Regions from separate parts of the Pseudoalteromonas sp. SG43-5 genome, predicted to be linked through region 2. Evidence: predicted binding sites of a transcription regulator. Region 2 holds the regulator's gene; each other region holds the start of a gene.
What was found. Region 2 encodes ArgR, which controls arginine synthesis, uptake and breakdown. Its sites were predicted from a motif close to ANTGAATANNTATTCANT; they were not measured.
Positions count from the first base shown of each region.

Region 1 (10,764 bases), on a different contig from region 2:
GCATGATTAATTAATACGCTATATATTCAAAAGCCCAGCTAATTTAATTAGCTGGGCTTTTTTGTTTGTACGCTTTGTCTCAAATTATTTTTTTATAGTGTGGGTTCTGGCATGTTAAGTACAAATTAGCCTAAAAATAGCCCAACTATGCAATACAATAAATTATTACTAATAAGCGCATGTTTGCTCGCAACACTATTTGTAAGCCCTTTAGTTAAAGCCTCAGAACCTCCAATAATTTTATCAATGAAAGAGCGCGCAGCGTTTATAGATAAAATAACTGAGCTTAGAATCAATAGCTTAATGCCCTCGTTAATGAAGCAGCACAACACTGATATGTGGCTTCTTATAAGCCGCGAATACAATGAAGACCCAATATTAAAAACAATGCTGCCTGCAACATGGCTTTCAGCCAGACGCACCACTATTTTGCTATTTGCACTTAATAAACAAGGTGGTGTTGATGCTTACGCTATTGCGCCTTATAAAATAGGTAACGTATTTAAAAAAGGCTGGGATAAACAAACACAACCAAGCCAGTGGGAAGCACTCAATACACTTATTGAGCAATACAAACCTCGCAACATTGCGCTTAATACTTCTACCGACTGGGCACATGCCGATGGCCTTGTGCTAGGCGATTACAAAACCTTAATGGCTAACTTACCCGCCACTTATCACAATAAAATAATTTCTGCAGAGCCGCTTGGTGTTGCGTGGTTAGAACAACGCATTCCTGAAGAAGTTAAAATGTATAAACATATTGTGGCTATTGCTCATCATATTATTGCAGAGGGGTTTTCGGGTAAAACAATTACGGCGGGTGAAACAACTAGCGATGACTTGGTATGGTGGTTTAGAGAGCGTGTAAAAGAGCTAAAACTACAAACATGGTTTCATCCAAGCGTTGCTATTCAACGCGCCGATGCGAAGTCGTTTAATCATGAAGAAAGCTTTACCAATGGCTACGATGATAACGTTATACAAGCCGGTGATTTACTTCATGTCGATTTTGGGATTACTTATTTACGCTTAAATACCGACACGCAGCAGCATGCGTATGTGCTCAAAGAAAACGAAACGAGTGCGCCTAGTTACTTAGTTGAAGCACTAAAAAGCGGTAATAAACTCCAAGATATATTTACCAATCAATTTGCGGTAGGAAAAACCGGTAATGAAGTTTTAGCTGCAGCACGAAAAGCCGCTATTGCTCAGGGATTAAAACCCACTATTTATACTCATCCTCTTGGCTATCATGGTCATGCTGCTGGTACTACATTAGGTATGTGGGATTCTCAGCAAGGTGTACCGGGAGATGGGGACTATCCGCTACATTTAAATACGGCTTACTCAATTGAGCTTAACAATGCGGTGTTTATAAAGCAGTGGAATAAAGAAATAAGAATAATGCTAGAGGAAGATGCTATTTTTGATAAAAGCGGTGTCTGGTATTTAAATGGCCGACAAACACAATTATTGCTTATAAAATAAAGCAAAAAAATGGCGCTCACTGAGCGCCATTTTTAATTTAATTCGTTGCTATTATTCTGTATCTGGCAGGTTACGGCCATAGAATATTTCTTGCATTTCGCGAGTCAGCTTAGAGCGGATCTCGTCTTCTTCTTCGTCCGATAACTCATCAGTAGAAAGGCCGAATAAATAGGTATTTAAGTCGGTTTCTTTTAACATCATTTTAGTATGGAACAGGTTTTCTTGATACACGTTCACGTCCATCATCTGGTACGCTTCTTTTGTATCTTCTGTCATGAAGTTTTGAATCGAGCTAATAGCATGATCAATGTAGTGCTTAACACCGTTTATGTCGCGGGTAAAACCACGTACGCGGTAGTCTATTGTTACTACGTCTGACTCAAGGCTATGAATTAAGAAGTTTAACGCTTTAAGTGGCGAAATAATGCCACAGGTAGATACTTCAATATCAGCACGGAATGTACAAATACCATCATCAGGGTGAGCTTCTGGGTATGTGTGTACACAAATATGGCTTTTATCTAAGTGTGCAACAACTGAATCAGGTAATGGGCCTGGTGCTTCGTCAGCATCGTAATTTTGCTGCTCTTCTACTGGTTCTTCTGAAACCAAAATAGTTACACTTGCGCCTTGCGGTTCATAATCTTGGCGCGCTACATTTAAAATGTTAGCACCAATAATATCAACAACTTCACCTAAAATATCGGTTAGTCTATCTGCACTGTACTGCTCATCGATATATTCAATATATTCTTTACGTTGTTGCTCGGTCTTTGCGTAACAAATATCATAAATACTAAAGCTTAAACTTTTGGTTAAATTGTTAAAGCCATGAAGTTTAAGTTTATCGAAGGGTTTGTTCATAATAAACCAACCTATAAATTAGTGGGTTCTGCACCTGCAGAATGAAAAGTTTGCGGATTTTATACGAATTTTCCTCGTGGAAAAAGCGTTATTTTGCTTGATCTTGCACAACTTCGTGGCTATGCGTAATTTCTACTGTTTTATCAAGCATTAATGCAACCGAGCAATACTTTTCAGCAGAGAGTGAAACTGCACGTGCAAGGTGCTTTTCAGACACATTATTGCCTTTAACAACAAAGTGTAAGTTGATTTTGGTAAACACGCGCGGTGCTGTTTCGGCGCGTTCTGCACTGAGTTGCACTTGCACGTCTGAAAAATCTTGTTTAGCTTTTTTTAAAATACTAACCACATCAACTGATGAGCAACAGCCAACTGACATTAAAACCATTTCCATTGGGCTTGGTGCTGCGCTATCGCTGCCGCCATCAAACACAACATTGTGGTTAGAATTAGAACGGCCAATAAACGTATCGCCTTCAACCCATTTTACATTTGCTTGCATTGTTATATCTCAAAAAAATATTTTCTTGATTGTAAGCAACTTAGCCGTAGTTGCAAATGAAAATGCAACGCAGGGCTATAAAATGACTAAGATTGTTGTGCTAAAGCGCTATCAAAGAGGTTTTTCACTAAACCTGCAAATTCATCTATAAAGGCATGCTGTTCAACCGTGACAGGCTGTGAGGTGATGCTGCTGAGGACTTCTTCTAAATCGTAAACTATGCCATCAACTTCACGTACAATTTGACTACGCTGCTCTGTGTTGAGGTCTGTGTGCTGCTCGCAAATAAGCATCACATTTTGTGCAATGACGTCTTCGATTAATTCCATTACTGTTGGAGCGCCTGGTTTTATTTCGCCTGGCTTCTCAAACAATGCTAAATTTTGAGTTAGATACATGATCAAATCATCGTACCCTTGCCTATCTAAAACCATTATGCGAACCACCTAAATATATTTAATTATGCTGATTTAAGCAGAAAGAGTCGATAATTACTAGCCTTGTACGATAGCAATACAAAAAAAGCAGCCGAAGCTGCTTTTATAATGATTAAGTAGTATTACTGCTTAATCTATTTTTAAGCCTGGGCTTAGTGTTGCTGGCATCGCTACTTTTTCAAGCTCTACTGAAGCAACTGGGTATGCACAGTAATCAGCTGCGTAATACGCGCTTGCTCTGTGATTGCCCGATGCACCAATACCACCAAATGGTGCTGCGCTTGACGCGCCAGTAATTGGGCGGTTCCAGTTAACAATACCAGCGCGAATACGACGTAAAAAATGGTCGTAATCTGCTGCACTATCACTTAATAAACCAGCCGATAAACCAAAGGTTGTATCGTTTGCTTTATCAATGGCTTGGTCAAAGTCGTCAAAGCGGAATACTTTTAAAAGTGGTCCAAAATGCTCTTCATCTGGGAAGTCACTAATATTTGTACACTCAATAATACCTGGTGTTACAAAGCCAGTATTAGCTGTGTGCTCAAGCTCTACTAATACTTGAGCGCCAAGCTCAACAAGCTCGTTTTGCGCTTTAACCATGCCCGCTGCTGCCGCTGATGAGATCATAGAGCCCATAAATGGCTGGTCTGCATCATCGTAGTTACCTACTTTAATCGCTTTAGTTGCAGTGATAAGGCGCTCTAAAATTACATCGCCTTTGCTACCTTTAGGTAAAAACAGTTTACGTGCACATGTACAACGCTGGCCGCTTGAGATAAACGCTGATTGAATAATATCGTGAACAACCGCTTTAGTGTCTTCAACGTCAGTAATAATAAGTGGATTATTACCACCCATTTCTAGCGCTAAAATTTTACCCGGTTGACCCGCAAACTGTTCATGTAAAATATGACCAGTACGCGAAGAACCCGTAAAGAACAAGCCATCAATCCCTTTGTGAGCAGCAAGGGCTTTACCCGTTTCTACTTCACCTTGAACGAGGTTGATTACACCGGCTGGTAAGCCTGCTTTCTCCCACAGTTTAAGCGTAAGCTCGGCAACTTTAGGAGTCAGTTCAGACGGTTTAAATACAACCGTGTTACCTGCTAAAAGCGCTGGCACAATGTGGCCATTAGGTAAGTGACCCGGAAAGTTATACGGACCAAATACGGCTACAACCCCATGTGGCTTATGACGAATCATCGCGCGGCCAAGTGGCATTGCGTTTTCTACGTCGCCAGTGCGCTCTAAAAATGCTTTTTCAGAAATGGCAATTTTACCAACCATAGCACCCGCTTCTGTGCGCGTTTCCCACAGTGGCTTACCTGTTTCTTGTGCGATAGTAATAGCTAGCTCTTCGCTGTTTTCTTTTAATTGCGCTGCGAATGCTTTAATTATTTCTAAACGCTCAGTAAAGCTTTTATCAGCCCATGCATAAAACGCTTCGCGCGCTGCATTTACTGCGGTGTCTACTTGCGCCGCAGTTGCTGATGATGCCTGCCAAATAACGTCGTTATTTGCAGGGTTTACTGAATTAAATTCTGTGCCTTGGCCTTGTGACCATTGACCATTAATAAATTGTGCAGGATGAGTCATATACTTTCTCCTAAATTAAATCGTGGTTGCACTAACAATATCGCCAGTTTGCAAATGCAGTGCATCTGCTATTTCTTGCGATAAAATAAGGCTTTTTGCGCGCTCGTCAAATGTCATTGGTGCAACGGTTGCTCTAAAATCTTCAAGCTTTTCGTTAGCTAGTAACACCATGGTGTCGCCAGTCATTTCGCCAATTTCAACGTTAAAGTTATTTGCATTACGAATCGTCGCAATGTTATCTACTTTTGCTTCAACCGTTGGGCCGCCGTCAAAAATGTCTACATAGCCATTAAACGTAAAGCCTTCGCTTTTTAATAACTCGATTGCTGGGCGTGTGTTGTCGTGTACTTTACCTATTACGGCTTGCGCATCTTTACTTAGCAAATTTACATAAATTGGGTATTTAGGCATTAGTTCAGCAATGAAAACCTTTTGGCCAATACCTGTTAGGTAGTCGGCTGTTGGAAAATCCATTGAGAAAAAGTGCTCTTCAAGCCACTGCCAAAAAGGGCTACTGCCGTTTTCGTCAGACACACCGCGCATTTCTGCAATCACTGTTTGTGCAAAACGCTCTTGATGCTGCTTTATAAACATAAAGCGCGCTTTGGAAAGTAGCTTACCGTTACAATTTTTACGATAGCCATCTTTTAAAAACAATGTGCAAAGCTCTGTAGCGCCTGTGTAGTCGTTACATAGCGTTAAAATATCAACCGCTTTGTATACGTCTAATGTGCGCGAAGAGTGAATCACTTTACTTAAGTGATAATGATAAAATGCATCATCAAGCCCTACCGCAGCTTCAATTGCAGACGTACCTACAACATCACCGGTTTCGCTATCTTCAAGAACAAACAGGTAGCCTTCGTCACCGGGTTGTGACGTTTGCTTAGCAAATGAACTTACAGAATGGTCTATTTTCTTTTGCAATAGTTCTTCGTTTAATGGCAAAGACGTAAAACCATGCCCCGATTCGTGGGCAATTTTCAGTAATGCTGAGTAATCATTTTGCTGGATTGGGCGAAGGATCATCATGAGTCCGCTTGCTCCCTTATAAATAACGGTAAATAGGAATTGCAGGGCAAGCGGTGCTTGCCCTTAATTGGTTGGCTTAAGTCGCTTATGCGTTTACTACGCTTGCTACTGCTTTTTCAAAGCGTGCCATACCTTCGCGAATGTCCGCTTCAGGAATTACTAAAGATGGAGTGAAACGTATTACGTCTGCACCGGCAACTAGTGACATAAGGCCTTGCTCAGTACCTGCCACTAAAAACTCTTTTGCACGACCTTTGTATTGCTCGTTCACTACTGCACCAATTAATAAACCTTGGCCACGGATTTCGCTAAATACGTTGTATTTTTCGTTAACCGCGCTAAGTAGTTCATTAAATAATGCTGCTTTTTCTTTTACGCCAGCCAATACGTCTGGGGTATTTACTGTATCAAATGCCGCTTCTGCAACAGCACAGGCAAGCGGGTTACCGCCATAAGTAGAACCATGTGTGCCTACTTTAAGGTGCTGTGCAATTTCAGTTGTTGTGATCATAGCGCCAATAGGAAAACCGCCGCCAAGTGCTTTAGCCGAAGTTAAAATATCAGGTACTACGTTTAAGCCTTGGTATGCATATAAATCGCCAGTACGACCAACACCTGTTTGAACTTCATCAAAAATAAGCAGTGCGTTATGTTTAGTACATAAATCGCGAACGCCTTGAGCAAACTCATCAGTTGGTGAAACAATACCGCCTTCACCTTGTAGAGGTTCCATCATTACGGCACATGTTTTATCGCTGATAAGTGCTTCAAAAGCAGCTAGGTCGTTGTAATCGCAATGTATAATGTCGCCAGGCTTAGGGCCAAAACCATCTGAATATGCAGCTTGGCCGCCAACAGTTACGGTAAAGAATGTACGACCGTGGAAACCTTTGTTGAACGCGATGATTTGTGATTTTTCTGCGCCAAACTTATCAAGTGCAAAACGACGCGCTAATTTAAGCGCGGCTTCGTTTGCTTCTGCGCCAGAGTTGGCAAAGTAAACTTTTTCAGCAAATGTCGCATCAACCATTTTTTTAGCTAGGCGAAGTGCCGGCTCATTGGTCATTACGTTAGATAGATGCCAGATTTTTTCGCCTTGCTCTTTTAATGCGCCTACTAATGCAGGGTGGCAATGGCCAAGACAGTTAACTGCAATACCACCAGCAAAGTCGATAAACTCTCGACCTTGTTGATCCCATACGCGAGAGCCTTCGCCTCGAACAGGAATTACGCTTGAAGGTGCGTAGTTAGGAACCATTACGTGATCAAATAATTCGCGATTGACTGTCATTTTATTTCCTCTTAATTGTGAGCAACACAAAACATCAAAATAGGTGTTTGGTTAATATTTGTAACCAACTTTATAGGCAAGATCAGTAACCTGATAATTGCGCAAAATTGCTTTGTGGTTCAATTTTCAGACGCACATTATTTCAGAATTACTTATATCTGTCTCGTTAAAAACTTTCATGTATCCCTTGAAAATAAAGGGCTAAAGATATTATTTCATAGATAGTGAATAACTATTTGCATAGCTATTTATGCTTATTTTTAGGCAACTAACCGCATGAGTACAGAGGCGCACACGCTTTAATCGGCAAATATGTAATATAACAATAAGATGAAAATGAATGGTTAGTCGCAAAAAAATTAACAAAAAATTCAGATTTTTAGTCAATTTGAATAGCTAAATTGGTAAAATTACTCGATTGGAGGGTTTTTAGTTCCGTTTTAGTGAACTTAAAGTGCGAAAACCAGCTTAGAGCTTCATCAGGCTCAATAAGTTGATGTTCTTTTAAATTAAGATATTGAGAGTAGCACCGTGCCTTTAGCATTACTTGTGTTAACGCCAGTAATGTATCGCCCTTATCTACCCCATTTACTAGCTGCTGCATTACACCTTTAAACGGTAAATATTTAAAAGCCATTTTGTCTATTACTTTGGCGCTTACTTCTATCGACTTATTGCTAAGTAGAGTGGTTAAAAATAGCGGGTCGGGCTGTAGCTCTAATAATGCGGTGTGTAAATCTTTTTGGTTTTCATTTCGGGCTAACTGCACTTTACGTTGCCATACTTTCTCAAACGTTTTTAAGTACAAACGCACCAATGCAATTCGCCCTACATCTAAAAGCATACCAAGGGTAAATGCATGAACGTCGTTCACATTATTAATTTGTGCAATTTTTTGCGCAGCAATCGCGTTTGCCATCGCGCTGTCACGTAAACGACGTTTTAATAATGAAAATGGCTCGGTGCTATGTGGCATCCAATGACGCGTAGCAAATGTAGGTATAACTAGCTGTAAGTTATCAAGACCAATATAGCGAAGAGCAAGCGATGGTTTATCTACTTTTACAGACGTGTTTTTACTACGCTGATTACGATAGTAGGGTAAATTAACGAGCGTTACTAACTCCCTACCCAACCAGCTTATATCATTAACCAATGGCTCTAAACGCCCTACCGACGCTGACTTTACCGCTAATATATCGAGTATATTGGCAATGCCATCTTCAATGCCTATGGTGCTATGAATTACGCCATCTATATCCTCGAGCTGCTTATATATAGCTGTTTCAATTGTTTTGTGTAGTTGCTCACTCGCTTGAGCGCGATACTTATGATGTGCAGTACTGCTTTGCTGGCGTTTATGCTGTGCGGCCACTTCAACCTGAAGCAAAGTACGTTGCTTCATCGGTTCGCCGTAATCTATATCTAATGTATGAATGAAACCAATTTGCTGATGCGCAAAGCTGTGCCCAAGCAATAAGTCATGAGCCCGTTGGCTTAATATTTTGGCAGTACGCTGTTGCGCTTCAAGTTCAGTCATGAAATCCATTAATAAAGTATAAAATGCTATGTGTATTATAACATTAGAAGCGAGTTAAAAAGTTATCAAGCAGTTCTAAGCCTTGAGCAGTTAAAATAGCTTCGGGATGAAACTGCACACCTTCGATAGCAAGTTCATTGTGTAACAACCCCATAATTTCGTCAAACTCGCCTTGCTCAGTTTGAGTCCATGCGGTTACTTCAAGCTCTTTAGGCAGAGTTTGCGCTTTAACCACTAAAGAATGATAACGACATACCGTTAACGGATTAGCTAAGCCTTTAAACACCCCTTTATTAGTATGAACTATGGGTGATGTTTTACCGTGCATTACTTTTTTAGCACGAATTACATCTCCACCTAAAGCTTGTGCGATAGTTTGATGCCCCAAGCAAATCCCTAAAATAGGATATTGCCCTTTTAGTTGCTCAACAACATTTAGTGAAATACCCGCTTCGTTAGGGGTGCATGGCCCTGGCGATAACACGATGTGCTGCGGGTTTAACTGTTTTATTTGTGCAATACTTAGCTCATCATTACGTTTTACTAAAACGTCTTGATCTAAACGCTGAAAATATTGCACTAAGTTGTAAGTAAACGAATCGTAGTTGTCGATCATCAACAGCATTACACAACAGACCTTATAAATTATTGACCACTACTTTACACAAGTGGTACTAAGCGCTGCATTCTACCACTATTAATTAACCAACATAAATTAGCAAAAAGCGTTAAAAATTAACTCTTTTAGCTAAAATGCTTAAAAGCCTTTAGCGGGTATTGGTTTACTAACTTGAACTCTGGTTAAGAGATTTACTAACGTATTGAATCATGATGATATTTAAATTTATTTTCTCTAGCCAGAGATTCCTTGCACCTTGAGCAATAATATCGAACCCTAAGCTTTTTACGATTAGTTAATACACCTACGTAGGCTGTATACCCCAACAATAAATTATTGACCTCTAAAGTACGTGCATTTATTGATCGCACTATTAAATACTTTGGTGAAATGCCTTACTGAGCAAAATAAACAGATTGCTTGTGCTACATCAAATTAGCGGCTCGATGGTTGAATTATATCTATGTAAGCCCCAGTGTATTATATGAAAGGCAGTAATTCACTTATACAACTCACTTACTTGTGAGCTCATTTATATCCTACTAAGGAGCGAATATGTTAGGCGAAGACCACTCATTAACAAATGACTTTCCAGAGTACTTAAAGACCATTGCCGAGTTAAATGAAAGCGATACTGAATTTGCAAAAAAAGCAGATAAGTACGACAAGCTAGATAAAGAGATTAGAGTGTTAGAGCTCAAAGATGCGCCCATAAGCGATGAACAAATGCATCTATTAAAACACGAACGTACAGAATTAAAAGATTGGTTATACGAGCGCTTGCAGCAAGAGCAGTAATGCCACTAAAAAAGAGCTCACTGATGAGGTGAGCTCTTTAGATCAACAATGGGTATTTTCTCTAAAACTTTACCAAGCCACCCACAGGTTTCATAAATATACTGCTTGGGCCTGCAAAGGCTTGTGCAAACTCTTCAGATAATTGACTAAATACCGTTACTTTATCCATATCAACTACGCTTAAAAATAGTGGGCCACTTTCGCCCCAACCAGCAAGATGCGCTTTAGCAGCATCTTCATCTTGGTAACGCTCGTAAATATGTACATTGCGCTTGTCTTCACTTACTGTCCACTCATACATTAAAGTGCCCGCTTCACTTTTAGCCAAAGTAACTAATTGTGCCATTACCAGTAAAAACTCATCGTATTTACCTTCTTTAATTTGGCCTTGTACTGTCCAGGTAACATGATTTTTCATTATGCTTTACCTAATTTAAGCTGTGCTAAAATACTGTCTAACGTATCTACTAGTTGTTGATTTTTAGCATTATTAAGTGCATCAACATGAGGAGGAGCAAAGCGTCCTGTATCGTTATCAAAATACAGGCCTGCGGCACCTTTAAATTCATCACTAAGCGCTGCGCGACAAAA
Region 1 is NZ_JACJFA010000010.1:28,942-39,705, forward strand. Features, by position in the region: gene H5161_RS11870 (aromatic amino acid transport family protein) at 1-14, shown strand, start outside; gene H5161_RS11875 (M24 family metallopeptidase) at 148-1,491, shown strand; gene speD (adenosylmethionine decarboxylase) at 1,543-2,355, opposite strand; gene H5161_RS11885 (OsmC family protein) at 2,444-2,857, opposite strand; gene H5161_RS11890 (DUF3802 family protein) at 2,944-3,291, opposite strand; gene astD (succinylglutamate-semialdehyde dehydrogenase) at 3,424-4,893, opposite strand; gene astA (arginine N-succinyltransferase) at 4,909-5,925, opposite strand; gene H5161_RS11905 (aspartate aminotransferase family protein) at 6,011-7,216, opposite strand; gene H5161_RS11910 (HDOD domain-containing protein) at 7,596-8,756, opposite strand; gene H5161_RS11915 (aminodeoxychorismate/anthranilate synthase component II) at 8,800-9,381, opposite strand; gene H5161_RS11920 (YdcH family protein) at 9,931-10,173, shown strand; gene H5161_RS11925 (putative quinol monooxygenase) at 10,235-10,591, opposite strand; gene H5161_RS11930 (SDR family NAD(P)-dependent oxidoreductase) at 10,591-10,764, opposite strand, start outside.
Region 1: a site for ArgR is predicted at 7,452-7,469, ahead of H5161_RS11905 (aspartate aminotransferase family protein). Genes of this name have one in related genera too.

Region 2 (10,764 bases):
TACTTATCGCTTTTGTAATTCCTATTGCAGTACTTATAAATTACGCCATTACCTACTTTGATAAAGCATGGAATGTTGAGTTTTTTAGTTACGCTTGGCAAAGTTTAAAAGTGGCTGGAGTTGTAAGTGTTATAACCATTACATTGAGTATTTTTGTTGTTTTTTATCAGCGTGTGGCAAAGCAAACGTATCCGCTTATTCCTGGGCGTTTAGCAAGCACAGGCTATGCGCTGCCTGGCACAGTACTCGCTATTGCGGTTTTGTTACCTCTTACATTGTTAGAGAACACCATTAACACAGCGCTCGAGCCGTATAATTTAGATATTGGCTTACTGCTTACAGGTAGCATTCTTACTATTATTATTGCTTATATTGTTAGGTTTTACGCCATTGCACACGGAGCAATTGAGTCGAGTTTTTTACGTATTAGTCCATCACTTGATATGGCAAGCCAATCAATGGGTAAAAGCCAAGGGCAAACGCTGCGTTTAGTGCATCTACCTTTACTGCGAAGAGGATTGCTCACTGCTGCCTTATTGGTATTTATTGAGTGTATGAAAGAGTTGCCAGCTGCGCTATTGCTCAGACCGTTTAATTTTGAAAGCTTAGCTACTCATGTATTTCAGTATGTGAGCGACGAGCAATTAGAGCTTGCTTCAATATCTGCATTATTTATTGTTATCGTTGGGTTTATTCCTTTGTATTTTATTAATCGTTCTATGGAGCAGCGTAGTTAAATGAGTAGTTTAATTTTACAAGGCGTGAGCTATCACTATAACGGCACAAAGGTTATTCACGATTTAGATTTAACAGTGGGTAAAGATGAAATTGTTTGTCTACTCGGGGCGAGTGGATGCGGCAAAACAACCACATTAAAGGCGATTGCAGGTTTAATTGAAGCCAAGCAAGGGTCTATTTTTATAGACGGTAAATTAGTGAGTGATGAGCAATCTTTTGTCTCACCTGAGCATCGTAACATCGGCATGATGTTTCAAGATTATGCGTTGTTTCCGCATTTAACGGTGGCAAATAATATTGCATTCGGGCTTAGTAATATGAGCAAAGCTCAAAAGCAGCAACGCGTTGATGAAATGCTTAAGCTTGTACATTTAATTGGCTGTGCTGACAGGTTTCCACACCAGTTATCGGGTGGCCAACAGCAACGCGTCGCTATCGCTCGTGCATTAGCTTATAAACCTAGTTTATTACTCCTTGATGAGCCTTTTTCAAACATCGACACACAAGTACGCTTTGAATTAATTGCCGATATACGTCGAATTATTAAAGCAACTCAAGTATCTGCTGTGTTTGTTACACACTCAAAAGAAGAGGCGTTTGCGTTTTCAGATACACTTGCCATTATGCATTGCGGTAAAATTGCACAACAAGGCACGCCAGAGCAGCTTTTTGCAGCTCCATGTTCAAAGGAGGTTGCAGAGTTTCTGGGTCAGGGCATATACTTAAGCGCAGAAATGTTAACCGCAACTGAATATAAAACACCATTTGGTTTAGTCGAATCTTATGTTGAGAGTAAGCATAATGTAAGTGCAGGGCTTATATATGTGCGCCCTCATCAAATAGAGTTAGTGGCAGATAACCAAAGTGACAAATTCAGCAAGCGAGCTACCATCATAAGTCGTCGCTTTATTGGTTCGGCGTATGTTTATTCGCTTGTTATTGATGAACAAGAAATTGAAGTTGCAGCACAATATGGCCAGTCATTTGAAAATAATGATCAGGTTATAATAAAAATAAAACCTCACACGGTGAATTTTTTCGAATCGTAATTAATTTGTTATTCGCTGTGTTTTTATCTGTAAAACTAAGGAATAACAATGGCGCAAGCGCAATCAGGGATTTGTGCTGAAGCAAACTTACACGGTTTGCACTTATTTTTTAATGTGTTTGATGGTCAAGACGAATCACTTCGCGCAAAGTTAAAACAAGTAAGCGCTATAGAAGAGGAGTTTAGCGATCAATTTTCAGAATCAATGCTCTCTTGTATGGTTGCTATTGGTGCGCAATACTGGCCGCATATCCTCCCTGAATATATTCCAAGCGAATTACAGAGCTTTCCTAATATAACCCATAGCGATCACCAAATGAGCGTACAACCGTGCGATTTATTTGTACAAATTCGCTCTGACCGTGAAGACGTTAACCATTTATTTGCGCTGCAAATTTTAAAATTATTTGCCCCCGATGTAGAGCTGGTGGAGCAAATTCGGAATTTTCGCTTTTTAGATGGACGTGATTTTAACGGTTTTATTTATGGTGGCGACACCGCACATGGAAGAAAAAAGCGCGCTACGGCTTTAATCAGCAACCCTGGTAGCTTTGAAGATCAGGGGAGTTATATTCATGTTCAGCGTTATAAACATGATTTAACTATGTGGCAGCATTTATCATTGAGTGAGCAAGAGCAAATAATGGGACGTACGCGTCTTGATAACACGCTAATTACCCCAGCGATCGAAACCAGCCATGCTTCGCGAAGTGAGCTAAAAGACGAAGACGGACAACCACTACTATTAAATCAAAGCATGCCTTATGGCGACGTGTATGAGCAGGGAATGTTATCAATTACATGCGCTTGTACGGGCACCGCATTTGAAAAAGTACTTAATAGTCGTTTAGGGGAAGGGGATTGCTACGACCACTGGCTTGATTTTACTCAAGCCGATATGGGCTCTGCTTTCTTTGCACCTTCAATAGGGTTTTTAAAACAAATTTAATTTGCTATTAAACCGTATCAAATAAAATGCGAACGCGTTCAAGTGTTACATCTATTTCAGATATTTTAGCAGGAGCGATAAAAATAGTGTCATCGCCGGCAATAGTTCCTAGTACGCCATCTGCTTTACCTAATGAATCTAATAAACGTGCAATAAGCTGAGCAGCACCAGGGCTGGTACGAATGATGATCATCATTTCGTTGTGCATAATGTCGATTACTAATTGGCGTAATGGGCTTTTAGCCGTAGGTACACCCATTTCAGCAGGTAAGCAGTAAACCATTTCTTGTTTGGCATTGCGTGTGCGTACAGCGCCAAATTTACTTAACATGCGTGAAACTTTACTCTGACTTATATTGTCAAAACCTTGATCTTTTAACGCATCAACTATTTCGCCTTGAGAGCCAAAATTTTCTTCTTTTAATAGTGATTTAAATGCTTTTACTAGTGCTTCTTGTTTATCTTGTGGTTGCATAGTCTTTATTCGTTTTTGTTATTTATGCCGCAAATTCTACACAAAAATGAATAATTATGCAGCAGTTGTTTAGTTAACTTGCCAGTTTGATGCGTTAAATCACATAAGTTTACGACTATGGTCGAAAATATACTTGAAATAGACAGGATAAATTTGTTTTTAGTCGCTAATTTCATTATCTTAAGAGCCACAAATGTTTCCTACCTCAAATTACGGAGAATTCCAATGAAAGTTGCTGTATTAGGTGCTGCAGGCGGTATCGGCCAAGCGTTGTCTTTATTATTAAAAACAGGCTTACCAGCTGGCTCTGAATTATCACTTTATGATGTTGCACCAGTAGTACCAGGTGTTGCGGTTGACCTTTCTCACATCCCAACAGATGTTAAAGTTGCAGGCTTTGGCGCAGACGATTTAAATAAAGCGCTTGAAGGCTCTGACATCGTTCTTATCCCAGCGGGTATGCCGCGTAAACCAGGTATGGATCGTGCTGATTTATTCAATGTAAATGCTGGCATCATCAAAACGTTAGCAGAAGGCATTGTTGCCAGCTGTCCTAAAGCGTTAGTAGGTATTATTACTAACCCAGTAAATGGCACAGTTCCAATTGTTGCTGAAGTATTCAAAAAAGCAGGTACTTACGACGCTAAACGCGTATTCGGTATTACTACGCTTGACGTTATTCGTTCAGAAGCATTTGTTGCTGAACTTAAAGGCGTAGACGTAGCAACTGTAAAAGTACCAGTAATTGGTGGTCACTCAGGCACAACTATTCTGCCTCTACTTTCTCAAGTTGAAGGTGTTTCTTTCACTGATGAAGAAGTTGCTGCACTTACTCCACGTATCCAAAATGCGGGTACTGAAGTTGTAAATGCTAAAGCAGGCGGTGGTTCAGCTACGCTATCTATGGGTGCTGCTGCAGCTCGTTTTTGTATGTCTTTAGTTAAAGGCCTACAAGGTGAAGAAGTTGTAGATTACGCTTACGTTGCTGTTGAAAATGGCGATGCAGAGTACTTTGCACATCCAGTACGTTTAGGTAAAAACGGCGTAGAAGAAATTCTTTCTTACGGCGAACTAAGCGCATTTGAAACAAAAGCAAAAAATGACATGCTTGAAACTCTGAAAAAAGACATCAAAGAAGGTGTTGATTTCATGGCGTAATAGCCGCTTTAAGCAACAAAAAAGCCTGCATTTGCAGGCTTTTTTATTGCTCAGAATTAATGTCACACTGTGTAACTTAACTAGTTAAAACTAGTGGTCGCGGTCAACCGCAATACGGGCAAGGCTTATAAGTGCTTGCTTATAGTCAGACTCAGCTAAAAAGTCTAAACAGGCAATGGCTTTTTCGGCCTCAAGCTCTGCTTTTTGCATTGTAAACTCAAGCGCATTAGTTTGTTTTAGTGCAGTTAAAATTTCTTCTAAATGCTCCATACCATTACTGTGCTCTATTGCATCACGAATGAGCTGTGTTTGCTGCTCGCTACCATGTTGCATAGCATAAATAAGCGGAAGGGTTGGTTTGCCTTCAGCTAAATCATCGCCAATGTTTTTACCTAGCTGCTCAGCATCTGCATTGTAATCGAGTACGTCATCTACTAGTTGAAACGCAGTACCTAAATGCATACCGTATAGGTTTAGTGCATCAAGTGTCGCTTGGTCTTGCTCTGTGATAATGGCAGCAAGGCCTGTAGCTGCTTCAAATAATTTAGCCGTTTTAGAGTAAATAACCTGCATATAGCTGGCTTCAGTCGTATCTGGGTCATTGCAGTTCATCAGCTGCAATACTTCACCTTCAGCAATAATGTTTGTTGCATCGGCAAGTACTTGCATAATCTGCATTTTTCCAAGGCCAACCATAAGCTGAAATGAGCGAGTGTAAATAAAGTCACCAACCAATACGCTAGCAGCATTACCAAATTCAGCATTTGCTGTAGGCGTGCCACGTCGTAAGTTTGATTCATCTACAACATCATCATGCAATAGCGTTGCTGTATGGATAAACTCAACAATTGTTGCAAGTGTTATGTGATCTTTACCCTGATAACCGAGCGCTTTGGCTGCTAAAATAGCCAGCATTGGACGAACGCGTTTGCCGCCACTGCTAACTATATATAAACCAAGCTGATTAACTAACGCCACATCTGAGCGCATTTGCGCATGTATAAGTTGATTGACGTCATTCATATCGCTTTCGATTAACGCCTGGATAGCTTTTATATCCATTGATCTCCGAGCCAATTTTTATGTGTGAACGGCGCAGATTGTACAACAAAAAATGCACTAGCTCGATATTTTGTGACGATTGATTGAAAAAACACTATTAAAGTACTTAATTTAGACTGAATTAGCCAAGATAACTGATTAATTGATAATCAATATAGAGTTTATGGTGTGCTTAGATATTGAGCTGTGAGGGTCATATTTAAGTACATTAATTTATTTCGGCTAAGAGTTAAAAAGCGCTTGGCAAAAGGGCCAATTAATATAAAATGGGGTAAATATTGAATTGCTCTCAAAGCAGCTACTTTTTATTCATTTTAATTACAAAATAGGCTTGCTAGTTATTTCGCGTTAGCGTAAACTTCGCGCCCTATCGAAGAATATTTTAGTTGCGCCGATTTGAGGGTGCACAGACGGAGTTAATTATGTACGCGGTTTTCCAAAGTGGTGGTAAACAGCATCGTGTGACTGAAGGTCAAACGATTCGTCTTGAAAAATTAGACGTTGAAACTGGTGCGGCAGTAGAATTTGATTCAGTACTTTTAGTTGCTGATGGTGAGAAAATCGAGATCGGTGTACCGTTCGTAAACGGTGGCAAGATAACAGCTGAGGTTGTTTCACATGGTCGCGGTGAGAAGATTAAGGTTGTTAAATTTAGACGCCGTAAGCATTCTCGTAAGCAAATGGGCCATCGTCAATGGTTCACTGAAGTTAAAATCACTAGCATTAGCGCTTAATTAGAGGTACTTAGAAATGGCACATAAAAAAGCAGCTGGTAGTACTCGTAACGGTCGCGATTCAGAAAGCAAACGCCTAGGTGTTAAGCGTTTTGGTGGCGAATCAGTTCTAGCGGGTAGCATCATTGTTCGTCAGCGTGGAACTCGTTTCCACCCTGGTACTAACGTAGGTATCGGTAAAGACCACACTATCTTCGCAAAAGCAGATGGTAAAGTTCAGTTTGAACAAAAAGGTCCTTTAAACCGTAAATACGTAACTATCGTAACTGAGTAATCAGTAAGGTAGTTAAAAACCCCGCCTTTGCGGGGTTTTTTGTTTTGTAGTCAGCCAATATATACCCGAGCCTGCATTTGTGCTGGCTTGGGTATATAATAGAGTTATTAAACAAGCCAATCCCTAAAGTGAGTAATCATGAAGTTTGTAGATGAAGTAGAAATTCGCGCAGAAGCTGGAGACGGTGGCAGCGGCATCGTGTCTTTCCGTCGTGAAAAATATGTTCCAGATGGTGGACCAGACGGCGGTGACGGTGGAGACGGTGGTAGTGTTTATCTACAAGCTGATGAAAACTTAAATACCTTAATTGATTATCAGTTTGAGCGCTTCCATAGAGCTGAACGTGGTACTAACGGTCGTAGCCGTAACTGTACAGGCCGAAAAGCTGATGACTTGTTTGTTATGGTGCCTGTAGGCACGCGCATCATGGATGTTGATACCCAAGAGGGACTTGGCGATTTAACGCAACATGGTCAACGAATTTTGGTTGCAAAAGGTGGTTTCCACGGCTTGGGGAATGCGCGTTTTAAATCAAGTACTAACCGAGCACCTCGTCAAAAAACATTAGGCACACCAGGTGAAGTACGTAACTTAAAATTAGAGTTACTATTATTAGCTGATGTTGGTTTACTTGGATTACCAAATGCCGGTAAATCTACGTTTATCCGCAGTGTATCTGCAGCAAGACCAAAAGTAGCTGATTACCCATTCACGACGCTTATTCCTAATTTAGGTGTAGTACGTCCTGAAGCAAATAAATCATTTGTTATAGCCGATATTCCGGGTCTAATTGAAGGTGCATCTGATGGCGCAGGCCTAGGTATTCGCTTTTTGAAACATTTAGAGCGTTGTCGTGTGTTATTACACATCATTGATGTAATGCCGGTAGATGGTTCAAACCCTGTTGATAATGCGTTTTCGATTATTAACGAACTGCACCAATACAGCCCTAAATTAGCTGAGAAGCCACGCTGGTTAGTATTTAATAAAATAGATTTATTACCAGAGGATGAAGCAAAAGCGTTATGCGAATCGATTGCAGAAGAGCTGGGCGAAACTGAAAATATCTATCACATTTCAGCAATTAATAAACTTAACACTCAACCATTAATCCACAACATAATGACACTACTTGATAGCATGCCTAAAGAGAAGTTTGTACAAGTGGAAGATGAAGAAGTTGAATTTAAGTGGGATACCTATCATGAAAAAGCCACTAAAGGTAAGGGCAATGATGATGATTGGGATGACTGGGATGAAGATGATTACGACGTAGAAGTTGTCTACGAGCGTTAATTAAATAGAATTTACTAAAAAGGAGCTTATGCTCCTTTTTCTTTGTTTAAGAATAAAGTACTAGGTGTTTATTATGATAATTTCAATGATAGCAGCAATGGCAAATAACCGTGTAATTGGTCTAGATAATAAAATGCCATGGCATTTACCTGCAGATCTTCAGCATTTTAAAAAGGTCACTACGGGTAAGCCTGTGATCATGGGTCGTAAAACTTTTGAGTCTATAGGTCGTCCATTACCTGGGCGCCGTAATATTATTATTACTCGAAACAGCGAATATACTGCACAGGGTATTGAAGTAGTAACTACGCCAGATGCCGCATTAGAACTCGTTGCTACTGCTGAAGAAGTAATGATTATTGGTGGTGGTAATATCTATGAGCAATTTTTACCAAAAGCAGAGCGCCTGTATCTAACTTTTATTGATTTAGATGTTAAAGGCGATACACAGTTTCCTGATTACAATAAAGTTGCTAATTGGTACGTGAAAGAAGAGCAAGAAAACCATCCGGATGACAAGAATTTATCTAGTTATAAATTCGTAACTTTATATAAAGAACGTTAACATTATTGCGTAAATTTTGATAGATTGATATAATATTCGATAGTCTATATAAGAACAAAGTATTATAAAGGGTTTGTCATGTTTAAATTACCAAAGCTAGTTGCACTTACTGCCGTTGTAGCTGTTAGTTCGTTTTCGTATACAGCACCTGTAAATGCTGAAGATCAATTAGCAGTATCTATTTGTGAATATATTGCGGCAGACGATAAAAACCGATTACGCAGCAAGCTTAAAAGCTCTCGTGTAAAAATTCGTAATATTTATGATGCAGTACAATGTAATGGTAATAACTTATTACGTCATGCTGTTGCTAGTAATGCAGTAGATACTGGTGAGTATATAGTTAAAAACTTATCAAAAAGTGCGTTAACAGATGGTGCTGATATTGCTTGGGCTGAAGGGAATTTTGCCAGCTCACCGCTTATTGCAGTAATTAAAGAGCGTGCAGGTCTTTAATTATAAAAAGGTTTTGTAACGCGACCTTTAGTTAGAAATTTATTGGTCTGGGTTTGTTATTTATAGCAAACCCAGGCTTTTTTCGTTTAGCTAATGTAATCTCACCCCACAACAAAATCATTAATAAACTTCATAACTTACCTGCTCATTTTAAATAACCAAAAATGTAGAGTCTCTGTTTAATAAACAGCTTCAAATTTACTTCTTCAAAAGAGGTAACTTTATTCAGCTGGTATCTATTTTGTATCTGCTAGTTTGTACCAATACGCAATAATACTTAATTATTTTGCGGGGCTAAACGTGTCGCTACCGGTGTTAAAAATTCTTATTTAGAACAACTAAGTAGCGAATTTTTTGCCTAGCTATCAACACGTTTTTCCATCCTAAAAATAGATCACTTAATTAAGCGAATTGATATTATTTACAAACTTAATCACTAAGGACAGATATGAAAGCTGTAATTCCAGTAGCTGGCTTAGGGACGAGAATGCTCCCTATGACAAAAGCTATCCCAAAAGAAATGCTCCCAATAGTCGATAAGCCTCTAATTCAATATATTGTCAGCGAATGTGTGTCCGCTGGTATTAAAGATATTGTGTTAGTTACGCATAGCTCTAAAAATGCAATCGAAAACCACTTTGATACAAGTTATGAACTAGAAGCGACTCTTGAGAAGCGTGTTAAACGAGCTTTATTAGATGAAATTCGCTCTATTTGTCCGCCTGATGTAACTATTATGAGTGTACGCCAAGGTGAAGCTAAAGGGCTTGGACATGCTATTTTATGCGCTAAACCAATAGTTGGTGATAACAACTTTGTTGTGCTCCTGCCTGATGTGATACTTGATGCCTATACTGCGGATCAAGAAACTGAAAACTTAGCGGCCATGATTAAACGCTTTAAAGAAACTCAAGCAAGCCAAATAATGCTTGAGCCGGTAGCTAAAGAAGACGTTAGTAAATATGGTATTGCTGATATAAACGGTGTTGAGTTAATGCCAGGTAAAAGTGCTGCAATTAAAGCAATGGTTGAAAAACCTGATGCAGATTTAGCGCCTTCTAATCTAGCTGTTGTAGGGCGATATGTACTGAGTAAGAATATTTGGCCTCTACTTGCAAAAACGTCTGTAGGTGCTGGCGGTGAAATACAACTTACAGATTCTATTGACGCATTAATGGCACAAGAAACCGTTGAAGCATTTCATATGAGTGGTCGCTCTCACGATTGTGGAGATAAGTTAGGTTACTTAAAAGCAATTGTTGAGTACAGTCTGCGAGATGAAAAGCTAGGTAATGATTTTTCAAGTTTTATAAATGATTTGAATTTACCTTAATACAGCGCGTATTCTTCGTTCTATGGTAGGCTGTTTTGAGCTACTAAGTTAGCCGTACTTTTTATACATAGTAGTAGGCTACGTAGTACGATTGTTACTTATTCTGTATTAATCTTTTCAAGGAATTACCATGATTGAGCAAGGCCAAGAATTACCAGCAGTGACGTTAACGCAATTAACTGACGACGGTATGCAATCTCTTACAAATAAAGAATTGTTTGAAGGTAAAAAAGTCGTGTTATTTGCAGTTCCTGGTGCGTTTACACCAACGTGTTCAAATGCCCATTTACCTGAATTTATTACCCTTGCTGATAAAATTAAAGCAAAAGGTGTTGATGCTATTTACTGTGTATCAGTTAATGATGCATTTGTTATGAAAGCATGGGGTGACTCACAAAACGCGCAAGAAATTACAATGCTTGGGGATGGCGATGGAAGTTTCACTAAATCGTTAGGGCTTGATAAAGATACTGCTAGTTTTGGTGGTATACGTTCAACGCGTTACGCTATGATTATTGAAAATGCGCTAGTAACAGGTTTATTTGTAGAACAAGACAAAGAGTTTGTTGTAAGCCGCGCAGAATCAGTACTAGAGAAGCTATAACAGTAATAAAGTGTAGATTTTAGTTTTAACTAATCTGCTAGTTATTATTGAAAAACCGATGTTGGCAGCAAC
Region 2 is NZ_JACJFA010000001.1:333,714-344,477, reverse strand. Features, by position in the region: gene H5161_RS01565 (iron ABC transporter permease) at 1-737, shown strand, start outside; gene H5161_RS01560 (ABC transporter ATP-binding protein) at 738-1,787, shown strand; gene H5161_RS01555 (Dyp-type peroxidase) at 1,836-2,735, shown strand; gene argR (transcriptional regulator ArgR) at 2,743-3,210, opposite strand; gene mdh (malate dehydrogenase) at 3,436-4,368, shown strand; gene ispB (octaprenyl diphosphate synthase) at 4,459-5,430, opposite strand; gene rplU (50S ribosomal protein L21) at 5,853-6,164, shown strand; gene rpmA (50S ribosomal protein L27) at 6,181-6,438, shown strand; gene cgtA (Obg family GTPase CgtA) at 6,577-7,734, shown strand; gene folA (type 3 dihydrofolate reductase) at 7,808-8,299, shown strand; gene H5161_RS01515 (DUF3718 domain-containing protein) at 8,378-8,755, shown strand; gene galU (UTP--glucose-1-phosphate uridylyltransferase GalU) at 9,204-10,088, shown strand; gene H5161_RS01505 (peroxiredoxin) at 10,219-10,692, shown strand.

Region 3 (10,764 bases), 170 kb from region 2:
CACTTAGGGTGCTTTCGAGCTTTAATCCCGATGAAGGTACATTAATAAGTTTTGAGGAGAACGATATGCCAAGCAAGGTTGTATCGGGGATTGCGTTTAATCGTGACGAATGTTTAATTAAGGTACAAGGTGTGCCAACGGGCACGCAATATCTTTCAAAAATATTGAAACTTTTTGCCGAAAATGGCATCGAAATAGATATGATTAATCAAGTTAATCATAACTTTGAAAAAATAGACTATGCTTTTACTGTGCACTCGAATGATTATCTGCAAGCACTTGAATTATTGAGTGAAGATCAAGCTCAGCTCAGTGCTCAAAATATAAGCGGGTTGCAAGCAGTAGCTAAAGTTTCTGCTGTTGGCATGGGTATGAAATCACATTCTGGTGTCGCTAGTTTATTTTTTGATGCATTAGCACAGGAAAATATTAATGTGGTTTTAGTCTCGACTTCAGAGATTAAAATTTCAGTTTTAATAGATGAAAAGTACTTAGAGTTGGCTGTTCGTGCATTACACAAGGCATTTTTAACAGAAAATGGATAGATTGCGAGTTTTTACTTACTTTTCAGTCTAATTTTCATTAGTATGTTTAAGCGGAATCTTATAATTTTTATTGGAACATGGGAGCAAGAGAATGCTAATACTAACTCGTAGAGTAGGTGAAACCCTAATGATTGGTGACGAAGTAACAGTTACTGTTCTAGGTGTTAAAGGAAATCAAGTTCGAATCGGTGTTAATGCACCAAAAGACGTATCAGTGCATCGTGAAGAGATTTACATGCGCATACAAGCTGAAAAGTCGAACCCTAATCCGGGCAATGCTTAATCAACACGTATACGTAGTTGAGTAATTAACTCAACTAGACTAAAAGCCACTCACTGAGTGGCTTTTTTGTTTATAAAAGCGAGTGTTTCAGGACTAAGTATTTGTTTTGATATGTACTGCATGCCGCTTTTGTTTTTAATAATAATACCTTGTTGGGTGTCTATTACTTCGCTTATATTTTGCCATTCTAATTGATAGCTTTTGTAATGATTAGCAGATTTAATACCTTCTTCATCAAAGGTAAGTGTTACCTCAGAGCCTGATGCTCTGCTGAGCATTTGTCTGGTTACCCACCATGGTCTGCGATAGTAAAAAGCGACGCACTCGAGTACCGCTAACATGATCATAAACGATCCTAAGTAATGATCGTCTAAAACATAAATGCCAAATAGACCAAGCGCAACTAACAACACAAGTAAAAAGTATTTAGGTTTTGCACGCTTACTATAAGGGAGTGACTCATCAAAACACTCGTAAAAGTAGGGTTTATCTAATGTGTAGGTGGTTGTGAATGCCATTTTGCCTTGCTTTAAATATCGTTTTTTTTATTTTAACAAGCTAACTGCTAAATGAGCAGCTTTATAGTCAGTGATTTTATTACTGGCACAAAAAAACGGCTCGAAAGCCGTTTTTTTAGCGGTACAAGAAGAATTAACAGTTAGTTTCTTCAGCGTTCACGCCTTCTTTAACATTTTCACATGCATCTTCAACAGAGTTTTGCACATCAGTTACTGCTTCGTCGATACGTTCGCCAGCATCTTCTGCATGGTTGTCTTCACAACCCATCATGAAAAAACCTGCAAATACTGCGATTAGTGCTGCTTTTAAAGTTGTAGAGTTCATAGTGTAATTCCTTGTAAGTATTAATTAAATTTTAGTGTTTGTTAGATGAATGCTTTATCTACCTGGGTGATTTACCACGTAGTGCACCTGAAACTAATGAAATCACTAAAAGTACTAAAAAGATAAAAAATATAATTTTTGCTATACCAGCTGCGGCACCTGCGATGCCACCAAAACCTAACACTGCAGCGATTAAAGCAATAACTAAAAATGTAATTGTCCAGCGTAACATTGTTTTCTCCTTGGTTATCAAATTTGCTCATAATAACTAATGCCAGTTATATGCCAAAATTTATTTGGCATAAATATCAATTAGTTATTGGTTTTTGCTGTTATTCTAGCTATTAGTTGGTTAGTAACTTTTACGCTTTGTTATGTAAGTTATTCACACTGTTGCAAATAACTGCTAAATGTTCACTAAATAAACTTATTTTGGTAAGACCAATTAACAATTGGTGTGTGGCTTTGCATTTTATATTAAGAATTAGTGTTTATTTTTACTTAGCTTGATAGTTAATTAACAACTTCCATATAACTATTAGCTATAGTCGTTATTTCTTGTATGTATTGTAGAGCGCGTGATTGCTGAGTTATGGCATGTAAATTAATTGAGTGTTATGTTATTTATTGTTTAATTGGTTTTACCAATTTACAAGATGTAGACAAAGCGATTAGTTTTGTTATTATCCAGTGAATAAATATTTAATTAAATCGATTTTTTATTTTCGATATGGGTTTCAAGGGGAGAAAAATGGATATAGGTGCTCTACTCACAACGGCTGGTAACTTAATGCTTACTGGCATGGTTGGGGTGTTTGTATTTCTGTCGATATTAATTGGTGCAGTAACGCTTATGTCTAATTTGGTGACGCGCTTTAGCGAACCTGACGTGGCGACACCAGTTAAATCACCATCTTTTAAATCTCAAGGTGTGCCTAATGAGCACATCGCTGCTATTAGTGCTGCCATTGCTCAGTACAAATCAAATAATAAATAAGGGGCAAACACATGGCTAAATTAAAATTAACAGAATTGGTATTACGCGATGCTCACCAATCATTATTAGCAACGCGTATGCGCCTAGACGATATGCTACCGATTGCTAGCAAATTAGACGATGCGGGTTATTGGTCTATTGAATCGTGGGGCGGTGCTACATTTGACTCGTGTATTCGTTATCTAGGCGAAGATCCTTGGGAGCGTATTCGTGCACTTAAAAAAGCGATGCCTAATACTAAACAGCAAATGCTATTACGCGGACAAAACTTATTAGGTTACCGCCATTACGCTGATGACGTAGTTGAAAAGTTTGTAGAACGTGCACATAAAAATGGCGTTGATGTATTTCGTATATTTGATGCAATGAACGATGTACGTAACCTAGAAACAGCTATTAAAGCGGCTGTAAAAGTAGGCGCTCACGCTCAAGGTACTATTTCGTACACAGTTAGCCCAGTTCATACACTTGATATGTGGTTAACTCTTGCAAAGCAGCTTGAAGATATGGGTTGTCACTCAATTTGTATTAAAGATATGGCGGGTTTATTAAAGCCGTACGATGCTGAAAAACTAATTAAAGCACTTAAAGAAACTGTATCTATTCCAATTGCTATGCAGTGCCACGCTACAACAGGTTTAAGTACTGCTACTTACCAAAAAGCAATTGATGCTGGTATTGATATGCTCGATACCGCTATTTCATCAATGAGTATGACTTATGGACATTCCGCAACTGAAACTATTGTATCGATAGTTGAAGGGACTGAGCGTGATACTGAGCTTGATTTAAACCACCTAGAAGAAATTGCTGCTTACTTTAGAGATGTACGTAAAAAATATGCGGCATTTGAAGGTAGCTTAAAAGGGGTTGATGGGCGCATTTTATTAGCTCAAGTACCTGGTGGCATGCTTACAAACATGGAAAACCAACTTAAAGAGCAAGGCGCAGCCGATAAGCTTAATGAGGTTTTACTTGAGATCCCACGTGTACGTGAAGATCTTGGCTTTTTACCTTTAGTAACACCAACGTCGCAAATTGTTGGCACTCAAGCGGTACTTAATGTGCTAACGGGTGAGCGTTATAAAACAATTACTAAAGAAACTGCTGGCGTATTAAAAGGTGAATATGGCTTAACACCAGCACCAATGAATAAAGAGCTACAAGAGCGCGTGCTTGATGGAGCGGAAGTTATTACTTGTCGCCCTGCTGATAACATTGCACCTGAGCTTGCAACGCTTGAAGCTGAGTTATTAAAAGAAGCACAAGAGCAAGGTTTAACACTTGCTGATGATCAAATTGATGACGTATTAACTTATGCATTATTCCCACAAGTTGGTTTGAAGTTTATTAAAAACCGCAACAACCCAGATGCATTTGAGCCAGTACCTTCTGTTGAAGATAAAAGCAGTAAAGCACCTTCTAAATCAGTTTCAAACAATAACAAAGTGAAGGCTGAGCAATACAGCGTAAAAGTAGATGGTAAAGTTTATGACGTAGTCGTAGCGCAAGGTGGTGAACTTAAGGAAGTAACATTAAAAGACTCTGAGCACATTCCTCAATCTGCTTCGGTTGCATCAGGTGAAACACTTAACGCGCCTCTAGCCGGTAATATTTTTAAGATTAAAGTAAAAGCTGGGCAAGTTGTTAACGAAGGCGATGTAGTGATTATTATGGAAGCCATGAAAATGGAAACTGAAATACGCGCTACGCATACCGGAACAATTGCTGAAGTGTTAGTTAGTGAAGGCGATGCTGTAACTACCGGCGACGCTATGATTGCATTAGCTTAGGAGTAAATAGAGGATGGAAGGTATTTTAAACCTCTGGAATGCGACAGGCATTGCTAACTTTACAATCCCATCGTTAATAATGATTGCGGTAGGGTGTTTATTACTGTTTTTAGCGATAGCTAAAGGCTTTGAACCACTATTATTACTACCTATTGGTTTTGGTGCAATTTTAACAAATGTACCAGTGGCAGGTTTGTCAGACCCAGGTGGGCTTTTGTACTACGTTTATTATGTGGGTATTGATACGGGGATTTTTCCGCTGTTGATATTTATGGGAGTAGGGGCGCTGACCGACTTTAGCGCGCTTATTGCAAACCCACGTATGTTGTTATTAGGCGCGGCTGCACAGTTTGGTATTTTTGCTACATTGTTTGGCGCTATATTACTTAACTATGTGCCAGGTTTTGAATTTACTCTACAGGACGCATCGGCTATAGCCATTATAGGTGGTGCCGATGGGCCAACGGCAATATTTTTAGCATCAAAACTGGCACCTGATTTACTAGGCGCAATAGCAGTAGCTGCGTATTCATATATGGCACTTGTGCCAATTATTCAGCCGCCAATTATGCGTGCACTAACAACCCCAGAAGAGCGTAAAATAAAAATGCCAGAGCTTCGCAAAGTATCTAAAAAGGAAAAGATTATTTTTCCACTTATGGTGCTTAGTTTAACGGCTATGTTTTTACCGGCTGCTATACCGCTGGTAGGTATGTTTTGTTTAGGTAACTTAATGCGAGAGTCGGGTGTTGTTGATAGATTAAGTAACAGTGCTCAAAACGAAATCATTAATGTTACAACTATATTTTTAGGCTTAGCTGTAGGTTCAAAGCTTGCTGCAGATAAGTTTTTAACTGTTGAGACGATTGGTATTTTAGTGCTTGGCGCACTGGCTTTTGCAATTGGTACGGCATCTGGCGTATTTATGGCAAAAGGACTTAACCGAATATCTAAAACGCCTATAAATCCATTAATTGGGGCGGCAGGTGTATCGGCTGTGCCAATGGCGGCACGAGTAGTTAATAAAGTTGGCCTTGAAAGTAACCCACATAACTTTTTACTTATGCATGCAATGGGACCCAACGTAGCGGGTGTACTTGGTAGTGCAGTTGCAGCGGGTATTTTATTAGCACTTGTTGGCTAAAAATGTAATTTAAAATAGATTAACCATTAAGCGCAGTTTACTGCGCTTTTTTTTGTTCTTAATTTCTTCACCGCTAAATGGTTTCTTGTTCAGCACTTTTTGTTTACAGTAACAGCTCTTCAACATTTTAAGGATAGTTATCATGCTTCACACGCCTTTAGCAAAGCACTTGCCTCACGTTAGTAAACTTGTATTTGGATGTATGGGTCTGGGAGGCGGTTGGAATAAAGACGCAATCACTGATGCACATGTTAAGCAAGCTCATGAATGTATAGATAACGCCATTGAAGGTGGTATTAATTTTTTTGACCATGCTGATATTTATACTTTTGGTAAAGCAGAGCAGGTTTTTGGTAAAGCATTAAGTGAGCGGCCAGAGCTTAGAGAGCACATGTATATTCAATCTAAGTGTGGGATTCGATTTGAAGATGACTTAGGGCCAAAGCGTTATGACTTTTCCCCAAAGTGGATTGAGCAGTCAGTTGAAGCATCATTAAAACGATTAAATACAGATTATTTAGACGTACTTATGCTGCATCGCCCTGATCCACTCATGGAAGTTAACGAAATTGCTCGCATATTTAGTTGCTTAAAAGAAAGCGGTAAAGTGCGCAATTTTGCAGTGTCTAATATGCAGCAGCACCAAATGAACTTTTTACAAAACGCACTTGATATGCCAATTGTTGCTAATCAAATTGAGGCTAGTTTGCAAAAACATCAGTTTGTTGATGAAGGTGTATATGCCGGTAACAGTGACGGTAAAGATCTTAATTTTACGCCAGGTAGTATTGAGTACTGTCGTCATTTTGAAATCCAAATTCAAAGCTGGGGTAGTTTATGCCAAGGCTTGTACAGCGGTAGTGATTTATCAAACGCATCTCAGGCAGATATCAACACCAGTCTTTTAGTTAATAAGCTGGCTGCACTTTATGAAACCTCTGCTGAGGCAATTGTACTTGCATGGTTGCTTCGCCATCCCGCATCTATTCAGCCAATTATTGGAACAACTAGTGCTAAACGGATTAAAGCCTCTTGTGATGCTGTAAACGTAGAGCTAACTCGGGAGCATTGGTATGCACTTTATGTAAGCGCTAAAGGCCACGAATTACCATAAGTAGGGCGTTAATATGAACATATTCGTTATTTTAATTGGTTTGTTTGTTGCGCTGGCGATACTTATACCCTTGCTTGAAAAGTATCAAAGTAAAATAGGGCTCAACGGCGCAACCAAATACAGTAAATATATTTGGCCATTAGTGATGGTGTCTTTAGTTATTCAGCTCATTTATGTACTGATGTACTGATGTACTGATGTACTAATGGTTTATAGCGTATACAAAAAAGCCTTTGCAGGTTAAACCTGCAAAGGCTTTTTTAATGTTTATTGATAAACTTTATTTAAGTGCTAACTGTAGCTCGCGATTGCGCTCAAGCTGGGCAATAAAGTTATCAGCAATAGGTTTAAACTTGGCAAGTTCTGAGCGAGGTAATGGCTCTGACTTAGGGAGTTTTACAGTTTTAGGATTACGGTGAACGCCATTTACTAAAAATTCATAGTGTAAATGTGCACCAGTAACACGACCTGTAGAACCTACAGTACCAATTTGTTGGCCCTGTTTAACTTTTTGGCCCGTTTTAACTAGCTTCTTATTTAGGTGTAAGTACTTAGTTACATATTGCGTGCCATGGCTAATAAATACGTAGTTACCGTTGTACTTGCTGTAACCGGCTTTAATTACTTTACCGTTACCAGATGCAACAACAGGTGTGCCAGTGCGTGCAGCAAAGTCGATACCACGGTGCGCTCTAACTTGCCCAGTAACAGGGTGTAAGCGGCGAGGATTAAAGCTCGAACTAATATACTTAAAGCTTACAGGCGCACGTAAAAATGCTTTTTTCATGCTACGCCCTTCAGGCGTATAAAAATTGCCGTCGGTATGGCGAATAGCTGCAAAGCGCTGACCTTGGTTTACAAATTCAGCTGCAATAATCTTACCGGTACCAATAAACTCGCCATCAACATAGTGAGACTCGTAAATTAAGCCAAATACATCGCCTTTACGAATGTCGTTTGCAAAATCAACATCCCAACCAAATATGTCAGCAAAGTTCATTATTTGGCGTTCGCTTAAACCTGCTGCAATTGCTGAAGTCCAAAAGTTATTAGATATTTCGCCGCCAGCGGTTTTGGTTAGCGTTTCAATTTCTTTGCTATCAATAGCTGTATCGTAGTTACCTTCTTCGTTTAAGGTAACAAATAAAGTATCTGTTTTTGAAATCACATAGCGCAGTTGAGCTAAGGAGCCATCTTCAGCTGTCGCAAAACTAAGTATTTCACCTGGGTGAATTTTAGTCAGTTTGCGAGTCTCCGCATTAGTGTTAATTAGTTTATGAAGCGTTTGAGCCGAAAAACCAGCACGCTTAAAGATAATTGCTAAATTGTCGCCATTTTTAACTTTATGATCGACAAAGTCGTATTCTGGTAACTTTTCTGCTGCTTGCTCTGAATTTAACTCAGTTAATTTTTCGTTGTTATCAACTTTAACTTGTAACTCATAGCGCTTACCAATTTCTAGTGCATTTGCACTATTGTCTTTGGATGCAGTGGCTTTTTCAGAAGGAAGAAAGGCTAAGCCAACAATAGCAGAAACCAAACCTAGAATAAGCAATTTGTGTTTTTTGGGGAGCGTGTGAACCACGTGAACCATAACGTGCCTTTTTCTGCTGTCAAGATAATAAATACATAATATTGCAGGATATACTTAATAATGTACGAATACTAGTGTTTTGTAGATTTAAACTGACCTTAAACTACGCTAAAATCGGGCTTAGAAAGCCTTTTTTAACGCTCTACCTAGCTAAGACTCAATTGATTTAGTTTAGTTGCATGAATCACTTAAAAAGTTGTTTTAATTAGGTAGAAATTTGTTATGTTAGCTACATCTATTTATTCGGTTTAAACCTTTATTAAACCGTGACTACGCAAGTAACTAGTCGCCCCTTCGTCGGCAGAATTTTGGAGTAATACACAGTGGATTTACAAACCGCTCTAGCAGAGATAAAACGCGGTGCAGAAGAAATATTAATTGAAGACGAACTAGTTGAAAAACTAAAGTCGGGCAAGAAGCTAAAAATAAAAGCAGGCTTTGATCCTACAGCGCCTGATTTACACTTAGGACACACTGTACTAATTAATAAAATGAAAACCTTTCAGGATTTAGGTCATGAGGTTATTTTCTTAATTGGTGACTTTACTGGCATGATTGGTGACCCAACGGGGAAAAACGTAACGCGTAAACCACTTACTCGTGAAGACGTACTAGCCAATGCTGAAACATATAAAGAACAAGTATTCAAAATTCTAGATCCTGCTAAAACCACTGTTGCATTTAACTCTACTTGGATGGAAAAGTTAGGCGCTGCAGGCATGATTAAACTTGCTGCAAACCAAACCGTAGCACGTATGCTTGAACGTGATGACTTTAAAAAGCGTTATGGAAGCGGCCAACCAATTGCAATTCATGAGTTTTTATATCCACTGGTACAAGGTTGGGATTCGGTTGCACTAGAGTCAGATGTTGAACTAGGTGGTACTGATCAGCGCTTTAACTTGTTAATGGGCCGTGAGCTACAAAAAGTAGAAGGTCAAAAGCCGCAAACAGTATTAATGATGCCATTACTTGAAGGTACTGACGGCGTTCAAAAAATGTCTAAGTCGCTTGGTAACTACATTGGTATTACTGATGCACCTAACGATATGTTTGGTAAAATAATGTCAATTAGTGATGTGCTAATGTGGCGTTACTACGACTTATTAAGTGCGCTTTCTATTGAAGAAATTGCAGCTCAAAAAGAACGTGTTGAGCAAGGTACGAATCCGCGCGATATTAAAATTGAACTAGCTAAAGAGCTAATTGCTCGTTTTCATAGTGAAGCTGATGCACAAGGTGCACATGATGATTTTATTCAGCGTTTTCAGAAAAAAGCGTTACCAGATGAAATCCCAGAGCTAACAATCACTATTGCAGAAGATACTATTTTAATTGCTAACTTGCTTAAAGAAGCAAATTTAGTAGTAAGTACATCAGAAGCAATGCGTATGATTAAGCAAGGTGCAGTTAAACTTAACGGTGAAGATAAAATCACTGATACCAAACTTGAGATAGCAAAAGGCACAACGGCTATTTACCAAGTAGGTAAACGTAAGTTTGCAAACATCACTGTAGCTTAAGCACAGTTTAAAAACTAAAAAACCAGCCTCGGCTGGTTTTTTTTGTGCTCGTATTTTGAGCCCTTTAAATCAATTTTAATATTTCAATGCTGGCTATTACTAACAACCAAAATACACGGGCCTGATTTAACCTATTAATTATTACAGGTACATCCTCGGGTGTAGGTAGTCTATCAGTACCAATACGCATTTTATTAAAGCGAGTACCTAAATAAACTGCAGGCCCGCCCAGCTGCACGCCAAGCGATGCAGAACATGTGCTTAAGAGCCAGCCTGTATTTGTTTGATAAAAATGCCTGCCATAATGCTTTATATAATGCATGCTTTGTTTGCTTGCTCGACTTGCTGCAATAGTTAAAGCGAGTAAGCGCATGGGAATATATTCAATAATAAACAAGAGTGTTTTAAGCGGCTTTAAAAAGTAACTATTTGGGGGGATATCACTACGCCAGGCTTGTTGTATTAAGGTAAGTAACCGATAGGCAAGGGCAGCTATAGGGCCAAATGCTAAAAATATAAATATGACTACGAAATAGTATCGAGCGGTGCGCAGTATTAAGCTTTCAATTAATGCTTTGATAATACCAGCAGATGAAAGTCTATTAACTTCACGGGCAAGCAGTGGCTTTAGTAATTCGCGCGCTGTGGATTTTTGATTTTGTTTAGTTAGCTTTGCAATGCGAAGTGCTTTTTTATCAATGCTCTTACTTTCTAGGCATAAATATAAAATAAGACCTGCGAGTAATTCAGGGTAAAAAGCAAACTCGAGTAGTAACACTATAATAATGAGAATAACACTTAAAATAAGTGAGCTTGCGAGTATAGCTGCCAAATATTGATAGCTTTTAGGTTCTTTGCTTTTGTATATACGTTTGCCAATAGCACTAAAAACAGCATTTAACGCGGTATTAGGATGATACCAGCTAAT
Region 3 is NZ_JACJFA010000001.1:160,519-171,282, reverse strand. Features, by position in the region: gene H5161_RS00760 (aspartate kinase) at 1-545, shown strand, start outside; gene csrA (carbon storage regulator CsrA) at 637-828, shown strand; gene H5161_RS00750 (YcxB family protein) at 879-1,346, opposite strand; gene H5161_RS00745 (hypothetical protein) at 1,480-1,671, opposite strand; gene H5161_RS00740 (DUF1328 domain-containing protein) at 1,730-1,903, opposite strand; gene H5161_RS00735 (OadG family protein) at 2,423-2,668, shown strand; gene oadA (sodium-extruding oxaloacetate decarboxylase subunit alpha) at 2,680-4,461, shown strand; gene H5161_RS00725 (sodium ion-translocating decarboxylase subunit beta) at 4,475-5,605, shown strand; gene H5161_RS00720 (aldo/keto reductase family oxidoreductase) at 5,748-6,719, shown strand; gene H5161_RS00715 (hypothetical protein) at 6,733-6,909, shown strand; gene H5161_RS00710 (peptidoglycan DD-metalloendopeptidase family protein) at 7,000-8,313, opposite strand; gene tyrS (tyrosine--tRNA ligase) at 8,637-9,836, shown strand; gene H5161_RS00700 (regulatory signaling modulator protein AmpE) at 9,901-10,764, opposite strand, start outside.
Region 3: a site for ArgR is predicted at 2,361-2,378, ahead of H5161_RS00735 (OadG family protein). Genes of this name have one in related genera too.